DNA from 3 places in the Gordonia bronchialis DSM 43247 genome. Region 3 is predicted to be linked to each of the others. Evidence: predicted binding sites of a transcription regulator. Region 3 holds the regulator's gene; each other region holds the start of a gene.

The links. The regulator LexA, encoded in region 3, represses DNA repair genes until DNA is damaged. The targets are predictions, from matches to a motif close to CGAACANNTGTTCG.
Region 1: the regulator LexA is predicted to act here: its motif matches at 7,310-7,323, upstream of GBRO_RS21305 (HNH endonuclease signature motif containing protein).
Region 2: the regulator LexA is predicted to act here: its motif matches at 3,937-3,950, upstream of GBRO_RS20810 (HNH endonuclease signature motif containing protein).

Annotation. Positions count from the first base shown of each region.
Region 1 covers NC_013441.1:4,585,528-4,595,397, forward strand. Annotated here, with positions in the region: gene GBRO_RS21275 (crotonase/enoyl-CoA hydratase family protein) at 1-863, opposite strand, end outside; partial or broken gene GBRO_RS21280 (acyl-CoA dehydrogenase family protein) at 860-2,517, opposite strand; gene GBRO_RS21285 (IS630 family transposase) at 2,687-3,760, shown strand; gene GBRO_RS21290 (PaaX family transcriptional regulator C-terminal domain-containing protein) at 3,773-4,507, shown strand; gene GBRO_RS21295 (FAD-dependent oxidoreductase) at 4,620-6,125, shown strand; gene GBRO_RS21300 (SDR family NAD(P)-dependent oxidoreductase) at 6,126-7,025, opposite strand; gene GBRO_RS21305 (HNH endonuclease signature motif containing protein) at 7,354-8,922, shown strand; gene GBRO_RS21310 (phytoene desaturase family protein) at 9,171-9,870, shown strand, end outside.
Region 2 covers NC_013441.1:4,488,452-4,498,321, forward strand. Annotated here, with positions in the region: gene GBRO_RS25490 (PucR family transcriptional regulator ligand-binding domain-containing protein) at 1-175, shown strand, start outside; gene GBRO_RS20790 (PucR family transcriptional regulator) at 211-1,239, shown strand; gene GBRO_RS26070 (hypothetical protein) at 1,274-1,675, opposite strand; gene GBRO_RS26420 (hypothetical protein) at 1,700-1,867, shown strand; gene GBRO_RS20800 (oxygenase MpaB family protein) at 2,124-3,026, opposite strand; gene GBRO_RS20805 (TetR/AcrR family transcriptional regulator) at 3,107-3,754, shown strand; gene GBRO_RS20810 (HNH endonuclease signature motif containing protein) at 3,972-5,573, shown strand; gene GBRO_RS27190 (hypothetical protein) at 5,560-5,805, shown strand; gene GBRO_RS20820 (hydroxysqualene dehydroxylase) at 5,888-7,231, opposite strand; partial or broken gene GBRO_RS20825 (FAD-dependent monooxygenase) at 7,375-7,695, shown strand; partial or broken gene GBRO_RS20830 (protein kinase domain-containing protein) at 7,854-9,495, opposite strand; gene GBRO_RS20835 (Gfo/Idh/MocA family protein) at 9,565-9,870, opposite strand, start outside.
Region 3 covers NC_013441.1:2,349,211-2,359,080, reverse strand. Annotated here, with positions in the region: gene hrpA (ATP-dependent RNA helicase HrpA) at 1-868, shown strand, start outside; gene nrdR (transcriptional regulator NrdR) at 842-1,354, opposite strand; gene GBRO_RS11030 (LysM peptidoglycan-binding domain-containing protein) at 1,455-2,066, opposite strand; gene lexA (transcriptional repressor LexA) at 2,446-3,147, shown strand; gene GBRO_RS11020 (putative PEP-binding protein) at 3,192-4,907, opposite strand; gene GBRO_RS11015 (DeoR/GlpR family DNA-binding transcription regulator) at 5,248-6,018, shown strand; gene GBRO_RS11010 (1-phosphofructokinase family hexose kinase) at 6,015-6,980, shown strand; gene GBRO_RS11005 (PTS fructose transporter subunit IIABC) at 7,114-9,213, shown strand; gene GBRO_RS11000 (HPr family phosphocarrier protein) at 9,327-9,587, shown strand; gene hflX (GTPase HflX) at 9,649-9,870, opposite strand, start outside.

The sequences.
Region 1 (9,870 bases), 2.2 Mb from region 3:
ACGGTGCTGATCATCCCCGAGTTGGCCACCCCCTGCGCCAGCAACGCACTGTTGAGGGCCAGTTTGGTCATGATGAGCTGATTGATCGGGACAGCCGCGATCCGGGCGAGGAGGTCCTCGGTGCGCTCGTCGAGCAGGTCTGCGGGCACCGCCTCGACGGCCAGCCCCCATTCCGCCGCCTGCGCGCCGGTGATGCTGTCACCGGTCAACAGCAGACGTTTGGCCCGTTGATCGCCCACCCGATGCGCCCACATCCCCGCGGCGGGCACACCCCACACGCGCGTCGGTGGGTAGCCGATGCGCGTGTCGTCGGCGCAGATGATCTGATCGGCGTAGAGCGCGATGTCGGTGCCGCCGGCGATCGCGAACCCGTGCAGTTTCGCGACGGTGGGTTTGTTGGCGTAGAGCAGGCTCGCGAAGCCGCGGTTGAAGCGGCTCATCATCTGGTAGTCGATCATCGGATCCCAGGTGCCGTCCGGGTCGTGGTTGCGGGCCTGCACCACCGGGTCGAGCACGGTGCCGGTGGTGTCCGGGCGATCGCCTGGCGCCTCGGCGTTCTCGGCGAAGATCGACAGGTCGTACCCACCGCAGAATCCCTTACCCCGCCCCGACACCACGATGACGTGCACACGGGGGTCGAGGTCGGCACGTTCCACCGCGGCGGCCAGATCGATGGGTGTGTCGGCGGTGATCGCGTTTCCGCGTTCGGGGCGGTCGAAGGTGATGCGGGCGATACGGCCGGTCACCTCGTAGGTGAGCGTCGGATAGCGGGTTGGGCCGTCGGGCGTCGGACGTTCCGCGAATTGTGCTCGCTCGGTGAGTGGTTCACGCCAGGCGGCGGGGCGGTCGTCGGCCGTACTCATGCGAACGCTCCGACTGCGGGGATCGCGCGCTCGACGATGGTCGTGACGTCGACGCCGGACGGCAGGGTGCCGAACACATCGCCCCGATCGCCGGCGAGCCGGGTGGCCGAAAAGGCCCCGGCGACAGCATCGTTGCCGCGTCGAACCAACAGGGAGCCCTGAAGAAGCGCGGCCATGTCGCCGACGATACGTCGAGCGAGGTACTGCAACGCGTCCGGGTCCGTCGGGTCGATCGATGTCATGGTCCGCTCGAACTCCTCGATAGCCCGGTCGAGTCGACGGTCTTCGCCTGCGGCGGATTTCACCTCGTCGAGGAACACGCCGAGGGTGTCGGGCTGACGGGCCATGGCGCGCAACGCATCCAGTGCGGCCACGTTGCCCGATCCCTCCCAGATCGACAGCAGCGGCGCCTCCCGGTAGAGGCGCGGCATCCGCGATTCCTCCACATAACCGTTGCCACCCAGACATTCCAGCGCCTCGGCGGCATGGATCGGGCCGCGTTTGCACACATGGTATTTCGTGACAGCAAGCGTGATCCGGCGGAGGAGATCGGCGCGCTGATCGCCACCGGCGGCCCGATCGGTGAGTTCGGCGAGCCACAGCGCAACCGTGGTCGCGGCCTCCGCCTCGACCGCCAGATCGGCGAGCACGTTGCGCATCAGCGGCTGATCGGCGAGGCGCGCCCCGAAGGCGGTGCGGTGAGCAGCATGATGGGCGGCCTGCGCCACGCCGGATCGCATCGCGGTGGCGGCTCCGATGGCGCAGTCGAGGCGGGTGAGGTTGACCATCTCGACGATGGTCTTGACGCCGCGACCCTCATCGCCCACCCGCCAGGCGACGGTGCCGTCGTACTCGACCTCGCCACTCGCGTTGGAACGGTTGCCGAGCTTGTCCTTGAGTCGTTGCAGCAGAGAGGGATTGCGAGAACCGTCGGGAAGGACCCGCGGTAGGAGGAAGCGGGTCAGCCCGTCGGGTGCCTGGGCGAGGGTGAGGAAGACGTCCGACATCGGGGCCGAGGTGAACCACTTGTGACCGGTGATCCGGTACGAGCCGTCGGGTTGTGGCACCGCCGTCGTGGTGTTGGTACGCACGTCGGAGCCGCCCTGCTTCTCTGTCATCGACATCCCCGCGATCAGTCCGCGTTTGGTCAGCGGCGCCCGCAGATGGGGGCCGTATTCCGGTGCACACAAAAGGGATTCGTATTGCGCGGCGAGTTCGGGGCGGCGCGCAGGGCGGGGACGGCGGCGTAGGTCATCGAGATCGGGCAGCCGTGTCCGGCGTCGACGTGACCCCAGACGCTGAACTTGGCGGCCCGGATGAGATGTGCGTGCGGACGGGGATCGGCCCACGGCGCGGCATGCAGCCCGTGGCGGACCGCGATGTCCATGAGTTGGTGGTAGGCGGGGTCGTAGGCGACCCCGTCGATGCGGTGGCCATACCGATCGTGCGTACGGAGTATCGGGGGATGCGCCTCGGCCCGGTCGCCGAGTTCGATGATCTCGGCGGTGCCGGCGAGCGCACCGAGCGCGCGGATCTCGTCGATCGCATCGTCTTGCAGGCCGGACCGAAGGAGGAGGTCGGCCACGGCGGGTACGTCGGCGGCATTCATACCGACGAGCGGGGGGACCTGGTTGGTCACCTGATGAATGGGCATTCGCGAACTCCCTCGGTCAGTGGCTCATCGTCGGCGCGGCCGGCACGCCGCCTCGTCGCAGCATTACACATTTCGTTCGAGTGACACAAGGATGTAATGGGAATTGATGCACCGACGGGGTGCTAGTGGTCCGGGGGATAAAATAGTTTACGTTTGATAGTATGTGGGAATGGTGAATCGTGCTGCGGCTCCGCTGTTGTTGGTTGATGGGGATCGGGCACGGTTGGAGGGGTTGGTGCGGGCTTCGACGACGCCGGCCGGTCTGACGCGGCGGGCTCGGATGTGTTTGATGTCAGCCGATGGAACAGCGAAGGCCGACATTGCCGCGGTGGTGGGGGTGTCACGGCCGACGGTCGACAAGTGGCTGCAGCGCTACCGGGTTGGTGGGGTGGAGGCGTTGGTCGATGAGCAGCGCTCGGGGCGCCCGACCGAGATTGACGAGTCCAAGATCATCGCCGCCACCTTGCAGCGGCCACCGAAATCTCTGGGAGTCACCCACTGGTCGGCCCGCTTGTTGGCGCCGCGGGTCGGGGTCGATCACACCACGGTCTCGCGGGTGTGGCGCAAGTACAAGGTCACCCCCTGGCGCAGCGAGACGTTCAAGTTCTCCAACGACCCCGACCTCGACGCCAAGGTGGTCGATGTTGTTGGCCTGTATATGAATCCGCCGGAGAATGCGATCGTGCTCAGCATCGATGAGAAAAGCCAGATCCAGGCTCTCGACCGCACTCAACCGACGTTGCCGATGGCGCCGGGGCACTGCGAGCAACGCACGCATGATTACATTCGTCACGGCACCACGACCTTGTTCGCCGCACTAAACATCGCCACCGGCGAGGTCACCACCCAATGCAAACCGCGTCACCGCCATCAAGAGTTCCTCGCGTTCCTCAAACACGTCGCGAAAACCTATCCCGACCACCACCTGCACCTGGTCATGGACAACTACGGCACCCACAAGAAAGCCGAGGTAAAGGACTGGCTCGCCCAGAACCCCCGGATCACAGTGCATTTCACACCGACTTCCGGATCCTGGATGAACATGATCGAGGCCTGGTTCGCCATCATCGAACGCCAAGCGATCCACCGCGGCACCTTCACCAGCGTTCCCGACCTCGTCGCCGCCATCCGCCGATTCGTCACCAGCTGGAACACCCGCTGCGAACCATTTGTGTGGACCAAACCCGCGAATGAAATACTCGACAAAATCAAACGTAAACGAATTTCAAACACGGGCCACTAGCCTCCGAACACGATGGACAGCCCTCTCGTTCCCCCGGTCTCGGCGCGGTCAGCCGTGCTGAGCCTGCTGCTCGGCGCACAACCCCCGACGCTGAACGTGCGCGAAATAGTCGGCGCCATGGGCCTTTTCGGGATCTCCGAGTCGGCCACCCGAGTGGCCCTGACGCGGATGGTCGCCGGCGGCGACCTCTTGCGGCACGAGTCCGCGTACACGTTGTCCGAGCGGCTTCTGCGCCGACAGGAACAGGTGGAGCCACCGGCCCGGCGCCGATGGTCGGGGTCCTGGGAGATGGCGGTGGTCACCACCACCGGCCGCGCGGCGGCCGACCGCGTCGCCCTACGCACCGAGATGACCCGGCATCGGATCGCCGAGTTGCGCGAGGGTGTGTGGACCCGGCCCGCGAATCTCGTTCACCACTGGCCCGATCGGCTGCGCGAGGTGTCGACGTTCTTCGAGGCGCGCCCTGACGGCGAGCCGGCCGAACTGGCTGCGCGGCTGTGGAATCTGGACGCCTGGGCTACCCGGGGTCAGGCCTACCTCGACGCGCTGGCGGCGGTGCACGACGAGCCGACTCGATTCGTCACCATGGTCGCTGCGGTCCACCATCTGCAGACCGACCCGCTGCTGCCGACCGAACTGCTACCGGCGCACTGGCCGGGTGAGCGGCTCGCCACGATCTACGCGGACTACCGCGCCTGGCTTGCTGCGATGCGCGAGGATCTGCGCGCCGGTGGTTTCGCGAGATGAGCGTTGCCGTCGTCCGCGCTGCGGCAAGGTCACCGATCCCTGCGCTACGACGTGCGCCGATGACCACCACCGAACAGGTTTGGGCGGGCGCGTCCACGGTTACTCGGGAGGGATGACTCCACTCTGGTTCCGGACATCTGATCGGCCCGCGGTACGCACCGGAGATCTGCCGGTCGATCACTACGATCACGTGGTGATCGGCGGCGGGATCACCGGCCTGTCCGCGGCGCTCATGCTCGCCCGTTCCGGGCGGACCGTCGCCGTGGTCGAGGCCCGATACCTCGGTGCCGCCGCCACCGGTCATACCACGGGCAAGGTGTCGTTGCTGCAGGGCACGCGTTTGTCGTCGATCGGCGAGCATCACGGCCCGGAGGTGCTGACCGACTACCTCGAAGCCAATCGCGCAGCTCAGGAGTGGCTCCTGGACTACTGCCGCACTCGTGACCTCGGCGTGGAGATGCGGACTGCCGTCACGTTCGCGTCGACCCCCGACGGGGTGCGGCAGGTGGTGAAGGAAGAATCCGCGTGCCGACGTGCCGGGCTGAGTACCGAGCGAACGACGTGTCCCGAGCTGCCGTTCCGCACGAGCATCGGAATTGCTGTCGACGATCAGGCGCAGATCGACCCGATGGTGGTACTCGGGTCCCTCGCCGCCGACATCCGCGGGCTCGGCGGCGACGTGATCGAAGGTGTGCGGGTGCGTGGTGTCAAGCACCGCAAGGGCTATGTGCTCGACACCGAAGCCGGTGAGCTGTCTGCCGATTCGGTGATCGTCGCCACCGGCACGCCGTTCCTCGACCGCGGTGGGTTCTTCGCCCGGGTCCACGCCCGGCGTTCCTACGCGGCGGCGTTCGCCGTCGACGAGCCCATCCCCGAAGACATGTATCTGTCCGCCGACAGCCCGTCGGTGTCGCTGCGCACCGCTCCCGATCCGGACAATCCCGATGAAAGGCTGTTGCTGGTAGGCGGTTTCGGCCATGACGTCGGGCGGGTGCGGTCCGAACAATCCCACGTCGACGAGATGTTGGCCTGGACGCGTGACCGGTTCCCCACCGCCCGGCTGGTGGCGCGCTGGTCGGCCCAGGATTACGAGTCCATCGACGAATTACCTTATGTGGGACCGCTTCTCCCGGGCACCGATGGCCTGCAGATCGCCACGGGGTTCGCCAAGTGGGGTCTGACCAACGGGGTGGCCGGGGCGCTGGCCATCACCGGGCACCTGTTGGGGTCGCCGCTGCCGTGGGCCAGCACCTTTCGCCCGTGGCGCAACTCGGAGCTCGCATCGGTGACGTCGCTGGCGTCGAACAACGCGTCGGTGGCCGTGCAGATGGTGTCGGGCTATCTCGCGCTGCTCCGTCCCGTCGACAAGGAGCCCCGCGAAGGTGCCGGGGCCGTGGGACATTCGGGTGTCTTACCGCGTGGGGTGTGCACCGTCGGCGGGTCCACCACCACCGTGGCACCGATCTGCACTCACCTCTACGGCGTGCTGCGCTGGAACGACGCCGAACGCAGTTGGGACTGCCCGCTGCACGGGTCGCGGTTCGATCATGCCGGACGGGTCCTCGAGGGTCCGGCCACCCGGCCGCTGCCCGGCGCCGGCACCGCGACGCCCGACTGATCATCGAGCCCTTCGGTGTCGGCGGGTCAGCACCGGCCGCACCACCGGGCCGATCACCGTCGCGATCGGCCGCTGGATCGCACCCGCACCCGCCCGGGTCGCCAGATCTATTGCGCGCGCGTCCAATCCGACCATGATGCGGTCACGTCCGGCGAGCACCCCGGCGAGGATGGCGGTGGCGGCCGCGGCCGGTCGGGTTCCTGGGAGTCGATGGTCGAATCCGTTGACGACTTCGTCGCGGATGTCGCCGACGGGGTATCGGGCGTCGCGGGCGATCGCGGTGTGCACCGCCCCGGGGTACACGATGTGTAGGCGGACCGGCGAGTCCGCGACCCGTAGTTCCGCCTGGACTCCCTCGCTGAAACCGCGGACAGCGAACTTCGACGCGCAGTAACTCGGCTGCATGGGGGAACCGAATAGGCCGAAGGCGCTCGAAGTGTTGACGATACGTCCTCCGCCGCCGTTCTCCAGGTGGTCTCGAAAGGCGTTGGTGCCGTACATAACTCCCGACCAGTTCACGTCCATGATCCGGCGCGCATAGTCGGTATCCTCGTCGAGAACGCCGGCGACCATCGTCGTGACCGCATTGTTGAATACCATCGACGGTGCCCCGTGCCGCTCGACCATGGCGTCGGCGTAGGCACGGACAGCGGCCTCGTCGGCGACGTCGAGGCGATGGACCACGATCGCGGCGCCACGGCTCACACAGTGGTGCGCGGTGTCCTCGACAGACCGCGTGTCGAGGTCGGTCAGCGCGAGCGTGACACCGCACCTGCTCAGGCGCAGTGCGAGCGCACGACCCATGCCCGACCCGGCCCCGGTGATCACCACCGGTCGTCCGGCGCAGAGGCGTCGGAGACGGGTGTCGGTGGTGCGTGGATGCCAGATCGAGGAGGACACCGCACAGGACTACCCAGCTTCGAGTCACCCCACACACGCGATTGCCGATGCGCCGGCAGAACCAGCAACTCCGGACCTCATCGGCTGGACTCAGTGTTGCCACCGCCAAAGGCAACGCCTGGTACCCATATTGACGTCTCATCTCCAGCAGCCGAGTTCCCGAGGCGGTCGGTCGGTGTCGTCCGATCGAAAACATCTGCAGGGCAGTAGATTCCGTGCGAGGAGACCTACCCGAAGATTCTACTTCGGATCTTGTTGCGCACTCGACCGAAGCTGTGTAGCATCGAACATGTATTCGAGAGACGGGCGGAGGGGGCCGGGGGTGAGCATGAACGAGCAGTCATCGGGCGAGCAGTCGTTGTCGGTGGTTCCGGCGTTGCTCGCCGAGCTCGGTGGGGTGCTCGATCGCCTCGCCGCCGCTGACGTGTCGCAGTGCACCGATGCTGAGTTGGTGGACGTTGCGCGTACCCATGAGCAGTTGATCAACCGGATGTTGTTCGAGGGGGATCGGCAGATCGTGGCTCTCTCGGATCGGGGTGTGCCCCGCGCAATGGGTTACCGCAGTCTGACGAACTTCATGAATGTGGCGTTGCGGGTGTCGGATCCGGGCCGCCGCACAGATCAGATGGAGGCGACGGCCTGTTTCCGCCAGCTGTCCGGGGAGGTGTCCGACCCCAAGTATCCGACGCTGGCTGCCGGGTTTGCCGAAGGGGCGGTCGGCCCGGCGCATGTGCGTAAGGTCGCCGAGATCTTGGACAAGATCCCGCACCGGTTGCCGCACGACCGTAAGGTCGCCGCCGAGAAGACGCTGGCGGAGTTGGCGCGTGAACACACCCCGGCCGAGTTGACCACGCTGGGGATGCGGCTACTGGCCCACCTTGATCCCGATGGTGAGCTGACCGATGCGAAGGATCGGGCACGGCGACGTAATCTGTGGCTCAATCGGCAGGACGCGCAGAAGATGTCGAAGCTGACCGCCAACCTGGACCCGCAGACGCGTGCGTTGCTGGAGATGATGTTGGCGGTGTGGGCCAAACCGGGGATGAACAACCCCGACGACCCGGACTCACCCTCGGGTGGTGAGGACGACGCCGACATCGAGCAGGTCAAGGCCGCCGCCGCCCGCGACTCGCGTTCACAGGCCCAACGCAACCACGATGCGCTCAACGCGCTGTTGACGGCGGTGTTCGCCGACGGGCTGCTCGGCAAGACTCATCGTGGGTTGCCGGTGTCGTTGATCATCAAGGCCAACCTGGCGGATCTGATCCGGGAGTCGGGGTTGGCGACCACCGCGACCGGGTCGGTGATCCCCATCCCCGAGTTGATCGGGCTGGCCGGGCAGATTCAGCCGTACCTGGCGATCTTCGCCGATGCCACCGAGATTCCGCTGTACTTCGGTCGCGGCAAACGACTGGCCACCCTGGCGCAGCGGTTGGCGTCGCTGGCCCGCACCGATGGGGAGGTGTGCTCGGCGCCTGGTTGTGATCAGCCGGCGACCAATGTGGAGATCCATCACGCCGCGCTTGACTACGCCGAGGGCGGCACCACCGACATCGTCGACCTCGCCCCGGCGTGTCCGTTCCACAACCGCCGAGTGGGTCACACGGTCGGGGAGTTCACCACCGGGGTCTACCGCGACGGCCCGCATGCCGGACGGACCTGGTGGCGACGCAACCACCGGCCGGGAGCGCCGCCGAACCCGAAACGACTCAACACACGTCCCGACATCGCGACGCTGTATGAACACAACCTCGGCCGTGTGCGCGAAACGATCCACGGCCCACCCGCCGACGACGGGCCACCGGCGCGCCTACACCTCACCGAGACGATCCACCCCCCGTCCTCGGTCGTCGAAACACGCCTGGCCGCCGAACTCTACCGACTCACCAGCCAATGACGTGGCCGCACCGACGATGGCACCTGAGGCCGCGTCCGTCGACGCAGGGACCGCCTGACGCTCCCCTGAGATCAGGGGGCGTCTGGGCGCGTCCCGAGTTCGCACCCTGGCCTCTGTCCGGAATCCGGTCCTCAGACCACACCACCGGACCAACTCAGATGGTGTCCCCGCACGAAACATCGTGATTGGCGCCCGCGGGTTTCGGGTACCCCCACCCTGGCCCGTATCTGCCACACCGAGGAGACGCCATGCACGAGTCCGATGCCGTGGTGATCGGCGCAGGCCACAACGGCCTCATCGCCGCCATCGCGCTCGCGGACGCCGGATGGGATGTCACTGTCCTCGAAGCGCAGGACCAACCCGGCGGGGCGGTGCGCAGCGCCCAACTCACCCCCGGCTACGTGACCGACCTGTTCAGCGCGTTCTATCCGCTGACGCAGGCGTCCCCGGCATTCACTGATCTGGACCTGGACGCACACGGATTGCGCTGGAGCCGTGCGCCCTTGGCGTTCGGACAGCCGGCGGGTCCCGGCGACACGCAGGCTGCGGTGGTCCATCCCGACCCGGCCGATACCGCCGCGCATCTCGCCGGCTTCGACGCGCACGATGGGCGCACCTGGCTGTCTTTGACCGAACAGTGGGCAACGATCCGCGACGGCATCATCGGAACCCTGTTCGGGCCGTTTCCACCGATGCGGGCGGTGACCTCGCTGTTGCGCACAAGCGGAACAGCGGACGCGGTGCGGCTCGCCCGATTCCTGCTGCTACCCGCCAATCGGATGGTGCGCGAACTGTTTCGCAGTGAGCAGGCGCGGCTGCTCATCCTGGGCAACGCCCTGCACGCCGACATTCCCCTCGACGCACCGGGCAGCGGCCTGATGGGCTATCTACTCACGATGCTCGGCCAGGACGTCGGCTTCCCGGTGCCGGTCGGCGGAGCGGGTGAGT
Region 2 (9,870 bases), 2.1 Mb from region 3:
GGCCGAGGAATGCGGTCTGGCACTGTTCACGGTTCCGCTTCCGACGCCGTTTGTCGCCGTTGCCCGCACGGTGATCGACCGCATCGCCGAGCTCCAGTACGAGGCGGTGATCAGTGCCTCCCGCGCCCAGCCGCGCCTGACCAGGGCGATGCTCGGCGGCGGACGTCGACGCTGATCAAGGAACTCGCCGTCGCTTGCGAGGGTGCGGTCGTGCTGTTCGACGCGCAGGTACGCGTCACCGACACCTATCCCGACGACCTGGCGCCCGACATGCTCGACTCGGTCGGTGCGCTCGTCACGCACGAGGCCGACACTGCGGTCAGCAGCGCCACGCAGACCGATCACGGCGTCATCATCACGCAGTCGATCCGCGTCGGAAGGACGCTGCACGGCCACCTGGCGGTGATCCGGGACCGCGCACCGCACCCCACTCATCAGGTCCTCATCGGACACGCGAACTCGTTGTTGGCGCTCGACTTCGAGAAGCCCCGGCGACTTCACGGTCAGCAGAATCAGATCAACGGCGAAGCGGTCCGCATCCTGCTGTCCCACCCGGCGGACCTGGCACACGCTCGCGACATCGTCGCCGGTGCGGCCGATCGCAACCAGATGATCCGGGTACTGACCGTCCTGTTCCGAGCTTCTTCCTCCGACACCGCACGCGAGATCGTCGCCGCGGCTGTCGACGGTCAATTGCTCGCCGCTGCACGCCCGGTCTTCATGATCACCGAACACGACGCCCTGATGATTCTGTTGCGCGGCGGTGACACTGCCGAGTTCGCGGAGAGACTCTTCGAGGCGTTGCCGACCGCACACCGCGGAGACCTGCGTCTCGGCCTGAGTCGTGCCCATTCGGTCGACGCCCTGCAGGCAGCCGTCGAGGAGTCGCGAACCGCGGCCGCGTCGGCGCGAGGCGGGGGTCCGCCGGAGGAATCGAATGCCCTTGCCGGGCGTGCGCTGCTGTCGGCGCCGGAATCCCGTCAGGTCATCGATCACCTGGCGAGGATCCTGATCGACCCACTGATCGCCCACGATGCCGAGCACGGTAGCGACCTACTCGGCGCACTGCGCGCCTACCTCGAGGCCAACGGTCAGTGGGAGGCTGCGGCGTCGGCGCTCCACGTTCATCGCCACACGCTGCGCGGACGCGTCACCCGAGCCGAGGAGATCCTCGGCTGCGATCTCTCCGTTGCACGAGTGCGCGCCGAAGTCCTCCTGGCCATCATCGTGCGCAGTTGACGGTCATCGCGCGCATGTGCCACCGCCAACACGGTCAGAGGTACCCTGCGGCGGGATCATTGTTCCACGCGTTGAAGCCGACCAATTCAGCGTCAGTGGTACCTGCGCGCTGCAGCAACGACGGCCGCCAGCCGTCGAAGGTGCGCCACGATACCGGCAGGTGACCCACTCCGCCCGCGGTCAGCGCAAGTAGCTCGGCGTCGGTCCCGATCGGGAGCGCGTCAAATCGTTCCCCGTATTGGCATAAATGGATTCCTCCGTCCTCCCATGCCAGTACCTTCGCCACCGAGAATCCGCCATTCGCATCGGGTAGCCCCACCAGATCGCCACGCTCCCATCGTCGATGGTTTCGCGCCAGTCCGCGTCCGCTCGTGCCCAGCCGCTTGGAATTCGCGAAGTCCCAAGCCCGCTGGACGGACTGCGATTGCGATCCCACGCTTCGCACGGACACGCTGCACAGATGCCCAGGGCCGAGTCCGAAGTACGTGACCTCGAGCTCCTGGCGATCACCATTCCAGATCATCCTGGTGCCTACTGCGGGCACATCGCCAAAGAAGACGCAGCGGGCGACATGCTCCACTCGGGCGAGGCCGGGGACCTGGGTGAACGCAGTCAGCTTGGCCAGTGAGGTGATTGCGCCACGATCGAGTTCGACGCCTGGTGCGGATTCACAGACCACACGGAGGCTGCAATCGCCGTCGGGAGACCGCCACGTCCATATCGGATTGTCACTGGGCGAGGTGGCTTCCCACCCATCAGGCGGGGGTCGGTCGAACCAGAAGACGTCACCGACCATGAGGACCTCGCTCTCGTGATCTCCTCATATTGGCAGGTTCCGCCCAGGCGAAATGTCGTTCGCAGGAACCCGATGTGGCAACCGCGTTTCAGGCGCCTGTGGTCTCCATATCTCGGGCCGGTTCCGTTGTTTCGGCCGGACGGTGCACCGGACAACCGGGCGCGAACGTACCCATCTGGTCGATGTCGAAACCGTTGGGGTAGCTACGGATTCGTGACATGTCCTGGACGTACTGCGGCTTGCGGCGCGACGGCAGCACCGAGAGCAGGCGAGCCCGCGCCTTGAGCGCGCCTCGCGACGCGGCACGAGCGAACCTGCCCGGTTCGTCGAATCCGAACGCCTCGATGAGTGGCTCGTCCATCAGGGCACGGCTGAAGAGATCGACGCCCCGCGCGGCAAACCGCGGATAGAACGAGCACATCAGTTCCATGGTTGCGTCGGCGACGCGGCGCGATCCCGCGTCGAAGGCGAAATGCTCGGCCTCATAGCTGTCCATCAACGCCGCGAAGTCGTCGTAGGTCTCGGGAATGCCCTTGATGTTCATGTGTTTTCCGAGCGTCTGGTAGTAGCGCACCGACGCCCGGATCTCGTCGTCGGTGAGATCGCGCCACCCGAAGTCGGCCAGCCAGCGTCGCGGTACCACCACGAAAGTCGCCAGGACATAGCGGAAGTCGTCGTTGGAGATGTCATACATCTTGTGCATTTGGTTGATGCGACGGATTGCCGATCGCCCACGGGTGCTGTCGAAGCCTTCCACGAGCGGGATCTCGAGAAGGATGCCGGTGTCGTCGTAACGCTTCTGCGTCGCCTCGGTGAATGCCGCGGTCTCGTCGAGGAGTCGCCCGATGCTGGGTACGGCGTAGGTGCGGAAGAGTGCGAAACTCAGCGCCTGGTTGATGTCCCAGGGGAACTCGTAGGTGGCGAGATTGCGATACATCTCGGCGAAGTCGGTTTCCGGATTGAGTCCGGCATTGGGGCGCTTCTTGAGCACAGTGGTCTCCTTCACATCGATGACGAGAAGGATAAGTCTGGTTATGGTTTTGTGCAAGGGATCACATCTACACTGGATCGGTGGAGTCAACCGAACGGCGACGGACCACTCCGTCGCACACCGCCAAGGTGCGCTACCTCGACGCCGGATTGCACATCTTGGCCGAGCAGGGGCACGGCGGCCTGAAACTCGCGACAGTATGCAAGGCGGTCGGGGCGACCACCGGGTCCTTCTATCACGCCTTTCCCAGCTGGGGCGCCTACACAGCGGCTCTCATCCGCTACTGGCGTGCCGAGAAGAGTCAGCGACTCATCGCCGACGCCGCAGCGATCGACGACCCACTTGAACGACTCACGTTCCTCACCGGTATCGCGCCGCGGCTCCCACACGACACCGAGGCCGCCATCCGCGTCTGGGCCGACAAGGACACCGACGTGCGCGCCATCCAGGCAGAGGTCGACGAGGAGCGGCGCAGCTACATCGCCGACGCCATCACCGTCGTGACCGGCGACCGCGCCGGTGCCGAGCGCCATGCAACTGCAGCGATGTATCTGTTGGTCGGCTACGAGAACGGCACGCACCGCAGCGTCGAGGCTCTCGACTGGGCGCTGCAGACCCTGCTCACCCAGGTGCTTGCCGGGGTCGAGGGCGTAGCAACAGATGAGGGCACAGCGCGGCGTGGCGATGCAAGCAGCACGCAACCAAGCCGCCCCTACAGTCCGAACTGAGCCACCCACTACCCGAGCCCCGTCGCCGCACCTCCCCACGCCGCCTGAGGGTGTGCGAGGCGCCGGCCGAGCGCCTCGAAGGCCTCTTGACCGCGCGAACCACACTGGAGCACAACACATCACAACAAGATTCGAAAAACTGTGCGAAACCCCTTGCGCCCACCACGACCGCTCGGTACTGTCGAACATAGTTTCGATACGGCGGGGAGGGGGTTCGGTGGCCGACAACAAGTACAACGTTCAGCCAGGCGATCAGCTGTTGCCGGATGACTCGCGTTCGTCGGCGGGGTTCGAGTCGTGGGAGGTGTGGCGGCCGGGTCAGGGGTGGGAGCCGGATCTGCCGCAGTCGTATGCGGCGTTGATGGCCGCGCGGATCGCGACCGGGCGCGATCCGGCACCGACTGTGGAGTCTGCGGAGTCGTCGGGCCCCGACGGTGATCTGCCGGCCCTGTATGCGTTGTTGGGGCAGGTGGTCGATCAGATCGCGGTGGCGGAGTCCTCGGGTTTGTCGGATGCGCAGGTCATCGAGGTGGCCGAAGCCCATGAGCTGATCGCTCGCCGGTTGTGGGGGTTGGGGCATCGGCGGGTGATGGACATCTCGGACCGTGGTGCGTTCACCAAGACCGGCCATAAGTCGATCCGCCAGTTCATGGACGACCGGCTGCGGATCACTGATCTGCGTGGTCGGGTCGCGGCGATGGACGCGATCTGTGCCAAGTATTCGATGCAGGGTGAACGACTCACCCCGAAACATCCGTATCTGGCCGACGCGGTGGCTGAGGGCGCTCTCGGGCCAAGTCATGTGACCGCGGTGTTGGAGGCACTCGACAAGATTCCCGCCGCAGTGATTCCGGAGAAGAAGCACGCCGCGGAAATGCTGTTGGTCGATGCGGCCCGGTCGTGTACGCCCACCCAGATCGGGAAGGTGGGGCAGAAGATCCTGGGCTATCTGGATCCGGACGGATCGTTGACCGAAGACCGCGACCGTGCCCGCCGGCGCGGGATTCGTCTGTCCCCGCAGGACGCGCAGTTGATGTCGAAGATCGTCGGGCATCTGGATCCGGTCACCCGGGCCATGTTCGACATGGTGTTGGCGGCCTGGGCCGCGAAGGGCATGAACAACCCGGCCGATGAAGTCCCGTTGGTAGGACCGGTCGACGGGGTCGACGAACAACAGGTGGCCGAGGCCGCCGGGCGTGATGATCGCAGCCCGGAGCAACGCAACCATGATGCGTTGAAGGCGATCCTGCGGGCGGCCCTGGATGGTGGGGTGTTGGGGCAATCGCACCGGGGGTTGCCGCCGCATCTGGTTGTGAAGATCACCGAATCCGAGTTGCGCGAGCAGGCCGGGGTCGGGGAAACCACCACCGGCGCGATGTTGCCGATCTCCGATGTCATCGCCTTGGCCGCCGAAGCCCAGTCGCATTTGGCGGTGTTCGCCGATCACACCGAAGCGCCCTTGTATTTGGGGCATGGGGAACGGTTGGCATCACGCGATCAGCGGTACATGATCTTCGCTCACCAGCCGGGCTGTACCTGCCCGGGCTGCACTACCTCGACCGCCTACAGCGAAATCCACCACGCGGCGAAGGATTGGGCTGATGGTGGCACCACCGAAATCTCGATACGCCTCGGGCTCGCAAGCTCGCACGTGGCTACTCGATCCAAGTATCGACACCCTGACCACCGCGTGCGGGCCGCACAACCGGATGGTCGGCCCGAAACCCGGCCAGTACACCACCAGCGTCCTCACCGACGGGCCGGATGCCGGGCGGACGGCGTGGCGGTTGAACACCGAGGACGGGATGCCGCCGAATGAGGCGCGGATCAATCGGGTCAATGACATCGGCCCGCAGATCGTGGCCTACCTGAAAGTCATTCGTGTCCAACGCGAACACGACCAACAATCCCGGGCCGCGACGACCGCCCCGCTGATCCGGGACGTACGGGACACCCCCGACAGTCGTCGTATCCGCCGGATGATCGCCGGCTGCTGGACCATCCGCCGCATCAACCTCGACAACGACGACCGCCTCCGAGCCGGACCCTGACGCCGCCCCACCGTCAGCACTCACCCCGCCACCAGCCACCGGTGGCGGGGCACAAGTACGTGGTCGACGCAGAACCAGTAGGCTACGACCCGCCTTCCAGGATCACCTCGACAGCGCGCGCCGCACTCTGACAGGCACCCTCCATCGTCGTTGTCCAATCGGTTCGGGTCCAGTCTCCGGCCAGCGCCAGACCGCGCACCGCGGTCCGCTGGTCGGGTCGGATACCCGCGGTGCCGGGCCGCTGAGCGAAGGTCGACTTCGGCATGCGCACCACATGACTGTGAATCACATTGGCACCCTTGGCCGCCGGGTAATACCGGCGCAGCATATCCATCTGGATGTCGGTGATCTCGGCGTTGGACTTCGGAATCAGATCATAGGCAGCGGAGACCGTCGTCGAGTAGAAGAAGTTCTCCGTGGCGTCGCGGCCGTGCATCCGCTGGCGGTCCCAAACCTGTTCCAGCACACCCTCACCGCCGTGCAGGATCTCACCCCAGTCGGTCATCCCGATCGACCGGTCGAGGTACAGGTTCACGCTGACGATCGGCACCGGGGTGAGCTGATCGACTGCCGCATAGATCTTTTCGTGACCGGGGACCTGGTCGAGAAGTCCCCGGACGCTCCATACCGGGACCGCGCAGATGACCGCGTCCGCGGCGACGCGCTCCCCGTCGGACAAGGTGACACCGGTGACCGCACCGTCGGCGACATCCACCGACGCGACCACCGCCCGATGTCGAACCTGGACACCGCTGTCCGCAAAGAGCTTCTCGGCGCCCGCGATGAACAGGGTGTCGAGATCGACGGTGGGATAACCGATCGAGATCGGGGTGCGGGTCGCGCGGGCCCGGCGAATGCCTGTCACGAGCAGGTCGGCTGGCACCTTGGCCGACGAGATATCCGGTTTGTCACCCGTCAGGCCGATGACGATGCCGTCCCACAGCGCATCGCGCGCAGACTGTGGCATCCCTATTCGGCGGAACCACTCGTCGGCTGTCACATCGTCGAGCCACGCCGGCTGCCGGAGCGCCTGCCGGATCAACGTCGCCTGTGCCCGCGCCGTCCGCAGCTTGTCGAGGCCGTGGACACCTGGGAGATCTCCGAGAGCCGAGCGCAATCCAGCGATCCCGGCGAACGACGATGTCCGGGTCGCACCACCGGGCAACCGCATCGTCATATGCCCGGGAAAACTCACGTGTTCGCGGGTTCCGACACTGTCGAGGTAGCGCATCAGATGCTCGTATCCGCTGGCGAAGACATGTTGCCCGTTGTCGGGCACATCGTCGACCGCCGCCAGCGGCATCGAGATCGTACGTCCACCCAACGAACCCCGCCGTTCCAGCAGCGTCACCCGGTGACCCGCCTCCGTCAACCAGACCGCCGAGGCCAATCCGGCCAGTCCCCCACCCACGACCACCACATGCATGCGGCTCACAGTAGCGGCCAAACGCGCCTATTGGGACGTTTCCACGTAAACGTCTCAGAATCATCGGCTTTTCACTGAGTGAAAATGAAAGCTTCGGTCTGTGACCCCGGCCTCCTTATGCTGCCGAGGACGTAAGGAGTCACATGCCCCCCAACGCCTCCACCACCCGCACCCAGGTCGCCATCGTTGGCGGCGGCCCGGCCGGGCTGATGCTCGCGCATCTGCTCGGCGTCGCCGGGATCGACACCGTGGTCCTCGACCGTCGCACCCACGACGAGATCGCCCACACCCACCGGGCCGGCATCCTCGAGCGCGACAGCGTCCGACTCCTCGTCGACTCAGGTGTGTCCGACCGCGTGCTCACCGACGGCGACGAGCACCAGGGCATCGACCTGCGTTTCGGCGGGGTCAGCCACCGCATCGACTTCCAGAAGCTCGTCGGGGCGTCGTGCTGGCTCTACCCCCTGGTCCTCGCCGCGTGGTCGCTCATCAGCGTCGGCGTGTACCTCGGCCGGGAGCGAGTGCGCGGCCGGCCCGCCTCGGATTCGGCTGTCGTATCCGATGGTGCGGCCTGACGGGTACTGCCCCGGACTGGACCGTCGGAGCCGGTCGATGATCACGTCGCGGCCACCCAACCGTCCGTCGAGTTGCGCAGGTTGGTGATCTCGTCGTTGTGCAGTTCCAGGCCGGCCACGTCGCGCAGGAACCACTGCGCTTCACCGGCGTCGAAACACAAACCGGCGATGTCGGTCTCGACGAGTTCGTCCCACACCCTCATCCGGCTCACCGGCAGCCGCGCGCGGTTACGGCTGGTGACGATCACCTGCAGGTGGTGACATCCGTGTTCGAGCAGGTAGTCCATCGCGGCCACCACACCCGCGTCGGAGACGCGGTGCCAGTCGTCGATGACGATCGCCATGCGCTGATGCCCGTGCATGGATCTCGTTGATCAGCGAGGTCAGCACGTACTGTTCGGCGCGGGCACCGTGCTCGTCGATCACGTCGGGCAGATCGGTGATGACCTCCGAATCGGCGCGCCCGATCGATTCGACGAGGTTGGTGAGGAACCGCGCGACGTCGTTGTCGTCGTGGTCGACGGTCAGCCACGCCACCTTCACTCCGTCGCGCACCAGCTCTTCGGCCCACTGCACCGCGACCGTGGTCTTTCCGTAGCCCGCCGGGGCGTGGATCAGTACGAACCGGCGGCGGTCACCGGCTCGCAGGATCTCCATCAGCCGCGCACGCGGCACCTGGGCTCGGGGACGCAGCGGCGGCCGGAACTTGGTGGACGGTGTCGGCGGCGCAGTGGTGATGCCCGACCGTTTGCGCTCACCGGAGACGGTGAGCGGGTCGGCGGCCTGCCCGAGCGGAAGGGCCATGTCGCTCACCGGGACACCGAGCGCGCGCTGCACCCCGCGAAGTTCCTCACCGAAGGCCGCCACCGACGCCGGGCGGTCCTCGGGCTCCCGGGCCATCGCATGCTCGATGACCTGCGAGAGCTCGGCGGGAAATCCGGCCGCGGTGAGGTCGGGAATCGGTTCGCTCGCCACCCGAAGGAAGTGCGCGACCACCTGTTCACCGCTGCGTCGCTCGAAGGCGGCATGACCGGTCATCGCGCAGAACATCGTCGCGCCGAGGCCGTACACATCCGACGACACCGACGGCGCGACACCGGCGAGCAGTTCGGGCGCGGTGAACGCGGGTGAGCCGGTGACCATGTCGGCACCGGTCTCGAACCCACCGGAGATGCGGGCGATGCCGAAGTCCGTCAGCTGCGGCTCGCCGTACTCGGTGAGCAGGATGTTTCCCGGTTTGATGTCGCGGTGCAGGGTGCCCGCGCGGTGCGCGGTCTCCAGCGCACCGGCCACCCGCACGCCCAGGCGTAGGACATCCTGCCAGTCGAGCGGACCGTGTTTGCGGATGCGGCCGTCGAGCGAGGCATGCGGGTGGTACTGCATCACGATGAACGGGAAGCCGTCCGGTGTGGCACCCACCTCGAGGATGTTGACGATGTTCGGGTGGCCGGACAGCCGGCCCATCGCGCGCTGCTCACGCACGAATCGTTCGAGATTCTCCTCGTCGAAATGATCGGTGAGGACCTTCACCGCGACGTCACGTTCGAGCGCGGACTGGGTGCAGCGGTACACGGCTCCGTATCCACCCTGTCCGATCAGGACGGGATCGGCGAATCCGGCGGCGACGAGTTCGGCGCCGATGTCAGGCACGACATCACGCTGGGTGGTCTGCGGATCGTACTCGGCCATGGCTGCCTCGATCGCACTCGAGCGCGTTTCTCTGCTCCCAACCTATCCGCACCGGAGGGGACGTCGCGGTCATTTCGGCCGGTGGGCCGCACTCGCGCGGATCGATTCGACGGTCCGCAGCACCGCCAGAGTCCGTGCCGTGTCCACGGCGGGGTCGGCGTCGCCGGCGATCAGCGCGGCGAATCGTCGGATCTCGTGCACCATGTTGTTCGCCGGGCCGTCGAAGGTGTGCTCGGTGCGGGTCCCGTCATGCCAGGTCACCGTCGCGTATCGGGGCTGCGCCACGTGCTCGAAGGTGATCGTCGCGAGTTCCCCCTGGATCTCGTTGCGCCGATCGGATGCGGTGATCTTGGAGTACGACAGGTCGACGACGGA
Region 3 (9,870 bases):
CGCCTGGACCTCGGACGGCATCGGCACGCTCGGCGACCACACACGGATGCGGGTCGCGGGCCAGCAACTCACCCGCTATCCCGCACTCGAATCGGTGCTCGATGCGCAGGGACGTGCCCGGGGCGTCACCCGGACCGACGCGTCGAACCCCGAATCGCGGGACCGGCTGGTGGGCGGGGCCGTCACCACCCTGCTCGAGATCGCGATACCGCCACTGACGAAGAAGATCGTCGGCGGCCTCGACGCCGGGGGGCGACTCGCGTTGAGCCAGAGCCCATATCGGCACGGCGAGGACCTGTTCGCCGACTGCACCCGCCGCGCCATCCGTGATCTCGCGGCGCAGCGTCCCGCCATCGCCGCGATCCGCACCCCGGAGGATTTTCACGCACTGCGTGACGAACTGCGTCCGCTGGTGTCCACCGCGGCCCCCGAGTACTTCGCGCTGGCCGTCGACGCCCTGCGTGCCGTTGCACCATTACGCACGCTCATCGACCGGCATGCCGGATCGGTGGCCGCCGACGACGTCGCCGAGCAACTCGACCATCTGATCTTCGACGGCTTCGTCCGCGCCACCCCGCGACGTCACCTCGCTGAACTCGGTCGCTATCTGCTGGGTGCGCAGACCCGGCTCGAGGGCCTGCCGGCATCTGCCGACCGGGACCGGGCCGGCGTGGCCATCATCGATCGCGTGACGCAGCGCTGGAATCAGCGCCTGGCCCAGGTTCCCGAGAACCGGCGCGACGCGGTCAACGAGGAAGCCCAATGGCTCGTCGAGGAATTGCGGGTCGGTGTCTTCGCCCAGCGGCTCGGCACCGCATATCCGGTATCCGAGAAGCGCGCGCTACGAACTCTGGACCGACTCGGCTGACACCGGATCGGGATGCGCCGAGGCGTCCTGCGCCGAGTCGGCCGTGCGGCCTTGCAGATCGTCGATCTCGCGCTGGAAGTCGTCGAGCGAGTCGAAGGAGCGATACACCGACGCAAACCGCAGGTACGCCACCTCGTCGAGGTCCCGCAGCGGTCCGAGGATCGCCAAACCCACCTCGTTACTGGGGATCTCGGCCGAGCCACTGGCCCGTACGGCGTCCTCCACCTGCTGTGCCAGCTGAGCGAGGTCGTCGTCGCCGACCTCACGGCCCTGACATGCCCGCCGAACCCCGCGCATCACCTTCTCGCGACTGAACGGCTCGGTGACACCGTTGCGTTTGACCACCGCGAGCACCGCACTCTCGACCGTCGAGAACCGGCGACCGCATTCGGCGCATGCGCGGCGCCGCCGGATCGCCTGCCCCTCGTCGGCGACACGTGAGTCGATGACCTTGGTGTCCTCGTTCTTGCAGAAGGGGCAGCGCATCTGTTCCTCACGCCTGTCGCGGGACGCGCCGGCACATGCGATGCGCACGCCGGGTCGGTTCCCGACCGGTCCCTGTGTCATCGAGGATACCGCCCGTCGATCAACGGTATGCGGGGGTGAGCAGCGGCTGCCCGACCCGAAGTCCGCTGGACGGCATGTCATTCAGCTCGACGATCTCGTCGATGACCGTCTGACGCGGCATGTCCGGGGCCACCCGGGCGGCGATGCTGCTCAACGAATCCCCGGCCCGCACGTGGACGACCTGCGTGCTGACCGGTTGCGGGGACACCGAATCGGCGTAGTTGTTGCCGACGATGCCGATCACCCAGACGGTCACCGCGAGCGCCACCCCGACGAGGACGCCGACCGCGGTGGCACGCCGACGGGCGTGGATACCGCTGATGGGCGTGCGCCCGCCGCGATGCCCGACGGGCTGAGCGCACCGTGTGCCGCCCGCACCGACTCCTGCCGCGGTCAGGTCCGCGGGCCGGTCGGTGCGCCCCGCCGGACGGCGGGTGCGCCCCGCCGCGTCCGGCGCCGGCCGGGCGGTTCGACGCGGGGTGCTGCGCGGGTGGGTGGCCGGACGCCGGCTGGTCGGATCAGGCGTCGTGACACTCGGTGCGGACGGTGTCCGCAGGGGAACATCAGGACGAGTAGCGCGCTCGACTCGCGACGAACCGACGGTGCGCGGGCTCATGGTGGCGATGCTCATGGTGGCCTCCGAACTCGGGATCGTCCCTGGTGGGACGACCATCTGGGATGGTCTGTCGGCAGTCATCGGACCCGTGATCGACGTCGCCCACGTGTTCGATGAACTGATGTTCGAGTTGTACCACGCGCCTCCGACAATGTCTCGCGACACGTCGAACAGATGTTTGAAGATGTCCGAACACTCCGCTAGGCTCGGCCACAGACAGCGAAACGGAGACCGGCGACATTCAGATCAGCGCGATGGACACCAGTCAGAAGCCCGCCGACGAAGAGCACAGCCACACCCTGCCGGCCGGTACCGACAAATGGCCGCCCCCGGCGGTCCACCACCGGCATGTCATCCCGCCGCACCGCGGCGGCCAGAGAGAGGAATCAACCAGATGAGCGACTCACGGCCGAAGCGCACCGGCGCCCGCGGCGCCGATCGCGATCAGGACACCACCCCCGCCGATCCGATCGTCGCCGAGGCGTCGCTGACCCCGCGTCAGCGGGGGGTGCTCGACGTGATCCGAAAGTCCGTGCGCGAGCGCGGATATCCGCCGAGCATCCGCGAGATCGGCGACGCGGTGGGCCTCACGTCCACTTCCTCGGTGGCGCATCAGTTGCGCACCCTCGAGCGCAAGGGCCTGCTCAAGCGGGACCACAACCGCCCGCGCGCGGTCAACGTCCAGGAATCCGAGCCCGCACCGTCGGCCGAGAACCTGCCCACACCGACGTTCGTACCCGTCCTCGGGCGGATCGCCGCCGGTGGACCGATCCTCGCCGAGGAGGCCGTCGAAGATGTCTTCCCGCTCCCGCGTGAGCTCGTCGGGGACGGATCCCTGTTCCTGCTGCGCGTGGTGGGCGAGTCGATGATCGACGCCGCCATCTGCGACGGGGACTGGGTGGTCGTGCGTCAGCAGAACGTCGCCGACAACGGCGACATCGTCGCCGCCATGATCGACGGCGAGGCCACGGTGAAGACCTTCAAGCGCAAGGACGGCCACATCTGGCTGATGCCGCACAACGAGCACTTCCAGCCGATCCCCGGCGACGACGCCGCCATTCTCGGCAAGGTCGTCACGGTCATGCGCCGCGTGTAGATCCGACGCAGTTCACCTCGCGCGGGTCTGATCGGTCACACCGGTCAGACCGCGGTCGCGTGCCGTGTCGCGGCGGCGTCGAGCACCTCGGCCGCGGCCGCACGCGCATCGCCGGGGTCGGCGGTGGCCAGCGCGGCCGCGGCCGCCGCGCGGCAATCGTCCAGGGTGACCTCGGCCAATCGTGCGCCCACGCCGGCTGCGGCGACCGGCGCGCTCGACAGGGAGGTCACCCCGAGTCCGGTGAGCACGCATGCCAGGTTCGGGTCGGCGGCGGCCTCGCCGCAGACCCCCACCGACTTGCCGAGCTCCTGACCGGCGGTCGCGACACTCTCGATGAGTTTGAGTACGGCCGGTTGCCAGGGATCGGTCAGGGCGGCGAGGTCGGCCGACATCCGGTCGGCGGCCATCGTGTACTGCGTCAGATCGTTGGTGCCGATCGACACGAAGTCCACCTCGGCCAGGATGGCGTGGGCCAGGATGGCCGCTGCCGGGATCTCCACCATCACGCCGGGCACCATGCCCCGGCCGCGAACCTCCGCGGCAAAGGCCGCCGCCTCCCGGGGACTAGCGATCATCGGTGCCATCACCCACGGCGTGGTGTTGAGTGCGGCCGCTGCCTGGGCGATGGCATCGAGCTGGTGGGCGCGAATGTCGGGATTCTCGATCGCGATGCGGTCGCCGCGCACACCGAGGGCGGGATTCGCCTCGTCCTTGTGGTTGACGAACTTCAGTGGCTTGTCCGAACCGGCGTCGAGACTGCGCACCACCACCTTCTTGCCGGCGAAGGCCTCGAGCACCTCACCGTAGATGCGGGCCTGCTCGTCCACCGAGGGCTCATCGGCGCGGTCGAGAAAGGCGAGTTCGGTGCGGAACAGCCCGATTCCCTCGACCGGATATTTCGTGGCCGTGCGGGCCGATGCCCCGTCGGCGACGTTGGCCAGGACCGAGACCTCGTGTCCGTCCGCGGTCCGGCCGGGGCCCTGCCATCCCGACACCGCCTGCGCATGCCGTCTACTCGCCTCGACCTGAGCGCGTGCCGAGGCCTCGTCGGGCTCGATAGCCAGGGTGCCGCGGTTGCCGTCGACCAGGACGGGGGTACCGGCCTGAACCTCGGAGAGACCGGAAACGGCCACCACACAGGGGATTCCGAGCTGACGAGCGATGATGGCGGTGTGGCTGGTCGGTCCGCCGAAGCGGGTGACGAGTGCGACGGTGGTCGACGGATCGAGTCCTGCGGTGTCCGCGGGCGCGAGGTCGTCGGCCAGCAGAACCGACGGCTCGGTGGGTTCCGGGACCCCCGGCTCGGGCAGCCCGAGCAGTTCGGCGAGAACGCGGTCTCGCACGTCGTTGAGGTCGGTGACGCGTTCGGCCATCAACCCGCCGAGCTTGGTGAACATGGTCGCGAACTGCTCGGTGGCCGCGGCCGCCGCAGCGGGTGCCGTTGCGCCCTTGCGGATCAATCCGGATGCCGCGCCGATCCAGCCGCGGTCCTCGGCGAGGCCGGCGGTGGCCGCCAGCACCTCCGCCGCCGCGCCGGAACTATGTGACGCTCGGTCGCGCAGGCGTCCCGCGACGACGCCGGCGGCGTCGGTGAACCGTCCGATCTCCGATTCCCGATCGGCCTCGGCGACCTCGGTGCCCACGCCCAGGGTCTCCGGGTCGTGGGACGGCCGCTCACCCGGCCAGATGGCCGGCCCATAGGCCAACCCTCCGACGACCGGTGTGCCCTGCAATGTCGACCCCGCCAGTGTCTCGGTCACTGAGGACCCCTCTCGATCGTCGTCTCGTCCGGCGCGCCGTGCCGGCGCCTCATACGACCTCCCGGTCGCGTGTGCACAACAGGCCGGCGCGTCCCATCCAGGTGATCACGGTCGCGCCGGTGGCGACCACCCGGTCGTGTGTGACTGGTGCTCGCCGATTTCAACGCCCGTGATCAAAGTTACAAGAAATGCTTGACTTGTCAACGCAAACAGGCGTAAACAAAGATGAACCCACAAGCAATGCCACACTTTCCCACGCAATCGAAGTTCCAACACACATCGAAGTTCCCACACAATCGAAGCCAGAGCGCAGACGGTTCCAGCACAGATCGGAGCGGTGTTGTACGCCGAAGAACGACAGCAGGCGATAGCCGAGCAGGTGCGCGCCAACGGCCGTGCGTCGGTCGCCGCGCTGGCCACCAGATTCGAGGTCACCAGTGAGACGGTGCGCCGCGACCTCGCCGCCCTCGAACGCGCCGGACACCTGCAACGGGTCCACGGCGGAGCGGTCCGCGCCGGCGTGATGCGGGTCATCGGGGAACGCGGCATCGACGAGCGCGAGGTCACCCAGACCGACGAGAAGGCAGCGATCGGGCGCACTGCGGTTCGGTTCCTGCCACCCGACGGCGGGTCGGTGTTCTTCGATGCCGGCACCACCACCTACCAGGCCGCGGTCGCCCTCCCCCGTGACCGTCGGCTCACCCTCATCACCAACAGCCTGCCGATCGCGAGTCTGCTGGCCGCCCAGAACTCGGCGAGTCTGCACGCCATCGGCGGGCGTGTGCGCGGGCTGACGCAAGCCACCGTGGGAGCTGAGACCGTCGCGGCCCTCGAGCGGCTGCGGGTGTCGACCGCCTTCGTCGGCGCCAACGGCATCAGCGAGGCACATGGCCTCTCGACGCCGGATCCCGACGAGGCGGCGGTCAAGTCGGCGATGGTGCGGGTCGCCCAGCGGGTCGTGGTGCTCGCCGACTCGTCGAAGATGAACCGCGAGGACCTGTCCGGGTTCGCCGACCTCGACGACGTCGACGTGCTGATCACCGATTCCGGGGTCGACCCCACCTTCTCGGCGGCGCTCTCGGCCCGCGGGATCGATGTGGTGATCGCATGATCCTCACCGTCACACCCAATCCCAGCCTCGACCGCACGCTGGAGATGCCCAGTCGTCTCGAGCGCGGCGAGGTCCAGCGGGCCACCGCGACCCGGTCCGAGGCGGGCGGGAAGGGCATCAATGTCTCCCGCGTGATCGCGGAGGCCGGAATCGCCACTCGCGCACTGCTTCCCGCACGCGACGGCGACCCGCTGCTGCGTGCCCTCGACGCGGTGGACCTGCCGTATGAGACGGTCGCCGTCGACGGCGAGATCCGTTCCAACATCACCATCGCCGAACCCGACGGCACCACCACCAAACTCAACGCCCCCGGGCAGCAACTCACCGACGCACAGCTGGTCGCATTCACCGACCTCGTCGAGCGCCATGCCGCCGGTGCGAGCTGGGTGACCCTGTGCGGATCGTTGCCACCCGGTATGCCGGTGGACTGGTATCGACGCCTCGTCGACGGCCTCGCCGACGTCGGTTGCCGTATCGCCGTGGACACCTCCGGGGCCCCGCTACATGCCGCGGCCCTCGGGCGGGTGGATCTCCTCAAGCCCAACGAGGATGAGCTCGCCGAAGTGACCGGAGCCGACGCCGCCGCGCTGCGCAGGTCGGCCGCCGAGGGTCGATTCGGGCCCATCGTCGACGCCGCCCGCAGCATCGTCGACCGCACCGGCGGTGCCGTACTCGCGACGCTCGGCGCGACCGGCGCGATCCTGACCACCCCCGACGGGTCGTGGTTCGCCACCCCGCCGCCGATCGTCCCGCGCAGCACCGTCGGCGCGGGCGACTCGTCGCTGGCCGGCTACCTGATCGCGCAGAGCCGCGATCTGTCGGCACCCGAACGTCTGCGTAGTGCCGTCGCCTACGGCTCGGCGGCGGCTGCGCTCGCCGGGACGCAGGCTCCCACTCCCGACCAGCTCGATCTGGCCGGCGTGCGGATCACCGAGCTGACCGGAGCCACCCGAGTGACCTGACGCACGCGCACGGACCGCATCCACGACCCTCCCGACCCGATCCCCGACCACCCGAACGACCCCGACCCACGAACAACCCCACCCCGAACAACCCCGACCCGAACAACGCAGGAAGTCACCCGAAGGAACCCCCATGGCAGAACAGATCATCTCCGAGGCGACGGTGAGCCTCGATGTCGACGCCGGCAACGACCCGGCCGCCGTCATCACCTACCTCGCCGACTCCCTCGGCGCCGCCGGGCGCACCAGCGACCCGGCCGAACTCACCCGCGGCGCCCTCGACCGGGAAGCCAAGTCGGCGACCGGTCTGCCCGGCGGCATCGCCATCCCGCACGCCCGCGCCGCCTCGGTCACCGATGCCAGCCTCGCGATGGCCCGGTTGTCACAGAAGGTCGACTTCGGCGCCCCGGACGGTCCCGCCGACCTGGTGTTCCTCATCGCCGCCCCCGAGGGCGGGGCGAGTGAGCACATGAAGCTGCTCAGTTCGCTGGCCCGCGCACTCGTGCGCCCGGACTTCGTCTCCGCGCTGCGCGCCGCCCCCAGCGACGCCGCTGTCATCGAACTGGTCAACGAGGCCATCGATCCGCAGGCCAAGCCCGCCACCTCCCCGGCCACCACCGAGGCCGCGACCGCCGCCACCGCGACGGCGACAACGACGACCAAGGCGGCACCCGCCGGCGGTACCCCCGGCGAGGGCGCCGCGACCGGCGACCGGCCACGGATCGTCGCGATCACCGCCTGCCCCACCGGCATCGCCCACACCTACATGGCGGCCGACGCACTCAAGTACGCCGCCGAACGGGCCGGTGTGGAGTTCGCGGTGGAGACCCAGGGGTCGTCGGCCACCACCCCGTTCACCCGGGACACGATTGCCGACGCCGACGCCGTCATCTTCGCCACCGATGTCGGGGTGAAGGGCAAGGAACGCTTCCACGGCAAGCCGGTGATCGCCTCCGGCGTCAAGCGTGCGATCAACGAACCCGATGCGATGATTGCCGAAGCCGTTGCCGCAGCCACGAATCCCCACGCGGCCGTGGTCACCGCCGGCGACGGCGACGGTGCGGCGAGCGACGCACCGGAAGGTGGCGTCGGACTGGGCAAGCAGTTGCAGCAGGCATTGATGACCGGTGTGAGCTACATGATCCCGTTCGTCGCGGCGGGTGGTCTGCTGATCGCGCTTGCGTTCCTGCCGTTCCTCGGCGGCTACGAGATCGCGAACAAGACCCTCGATCCGGACAAAGCCCTCAACGACGGACAGTTCATCGCCCTGCACAACAGCCTGTGGGACCTGCCGGCCGGCGGTCTCGGCCAGTACATCGGAGCGGTGCTCTTCGCGGTCGGAGGTCTGGCGATGAGCATGCTCGTCCCGGCGCTGGCCGGCTACATCTCGTTCGCGATCGCCGACCGGCCCGGTATCGCCCCCGGTTTCGTCGCCGGACTCGTGTCGGTTCAGGTCGGGGCCAGCTTCATCGGCGGCCTGATCGGTGGTCTGATCGCCGGCGTCGTCTGTCTGTGGATCTCCCGACTTCCGTTGCCCCAGTGGGCACGTGGCCTGATGCCGGTGGTCATCATCCCGCTTCTGGGCAGCCTGATCATCGGTGTCGTGTTGTACATGTTGCTCGGGAAGCCGCTGGCGTGGGTCACCGAGAAGATGACCGACGGCCTCAACAGCATGTCCGGCGGCTCGGCGGTCATCCTCGGCGTCGTCCTGGGACTCATGATGTGCTTCGACCTCGGTGGACCGGTCAACAAGGCCGCGTATCTGTTCGCCACCACCGGTCTGGCGGTCGGTTCGACCGCTCAGCTCGAGATCATGGCCGCCGTGATGTGCGCGGGGATGGTCCCGCCCCTGGCGATGGCGCTGGCCACCGTGCTGCGTCCGGGCCTCTTCACCGAGCCCGAGCGCGAGAACGGCAAGGCGGCATGGCTGCTCGGCGCCTCGTTCATCTCCGAGGGCGCCATCCCGTTCGCCGCGGTCGATCCGCTGCGGGTCATTCCCTCGATGATGGCGGGCGGCGCGCTGTCGGGTGCCTTGATCATGGCCTTCGGAGTGACCCAGCGAGCCCCGCACGGCGGCATCTTCGTGTTCTTCACGATGAACAACTGGCTGCTGTTCCTGGTGTCCCTGGTGGCCGGCACCGTGCTCTCGGCCGTCCTGGTGGTCGCCGCCAAGCAGTGGCATCGCAGCCGCGACGCCCTCGAGGTGCCGGCCTACGACGCCGTCGCGGCGTGACACGTCTGCTCGAATCCCGTCACCGCGGCGCCGAACTTGGCAGAGTGGTGCGCAAGACGACAACAGCAGTGAATCCCAACCGTTAGTCCGTTCCACCTGAAGGAGTGACCCACATGCCCAGTACCACCGCCACCGTCGGATCGGCCGTCGGTCTGCACGCCCGGCCGGCCACCATCATCGCCGAGGCCGCGGCCGAGGCCGGGTCGCCGGTGACCCTGGCCCTCGAGGGCGGCGACCCGGTGGACGCCGGGTCGGCCCTGATGATCATGACCCTCGGCGCGGAGAAGGGCACCAAGGTGGTGGTGACCGCCGACGACCAGTCCACGCTGGACACGATCGTGAAGCTGGTCGAGAGCGACCTCGACGCCGAGTAACCACCTCATCGCAGCACAAGAGCCGGTCACCCTCAGGTGGCCGGCTCTTGTGGTCGTGCGATCAGGGGTCGACGGTCAGTGGTGCCAATTCGCCGGCGAAGGCCGACGGCACGCGAACCCGCATCGTGGTGCCGTCCGCGTGATGGTCGGTGGCGAGGACCTCACCCTCCCGGTGGATGCGCGAGATGATGTCGCCGCGCGAAAAGGGCACGGCGATGGTCAGTTCCACGTCGGATCGGCCGACGAACTCGCGGATTCGATCGAACAATTCCGGCAGTCCCTC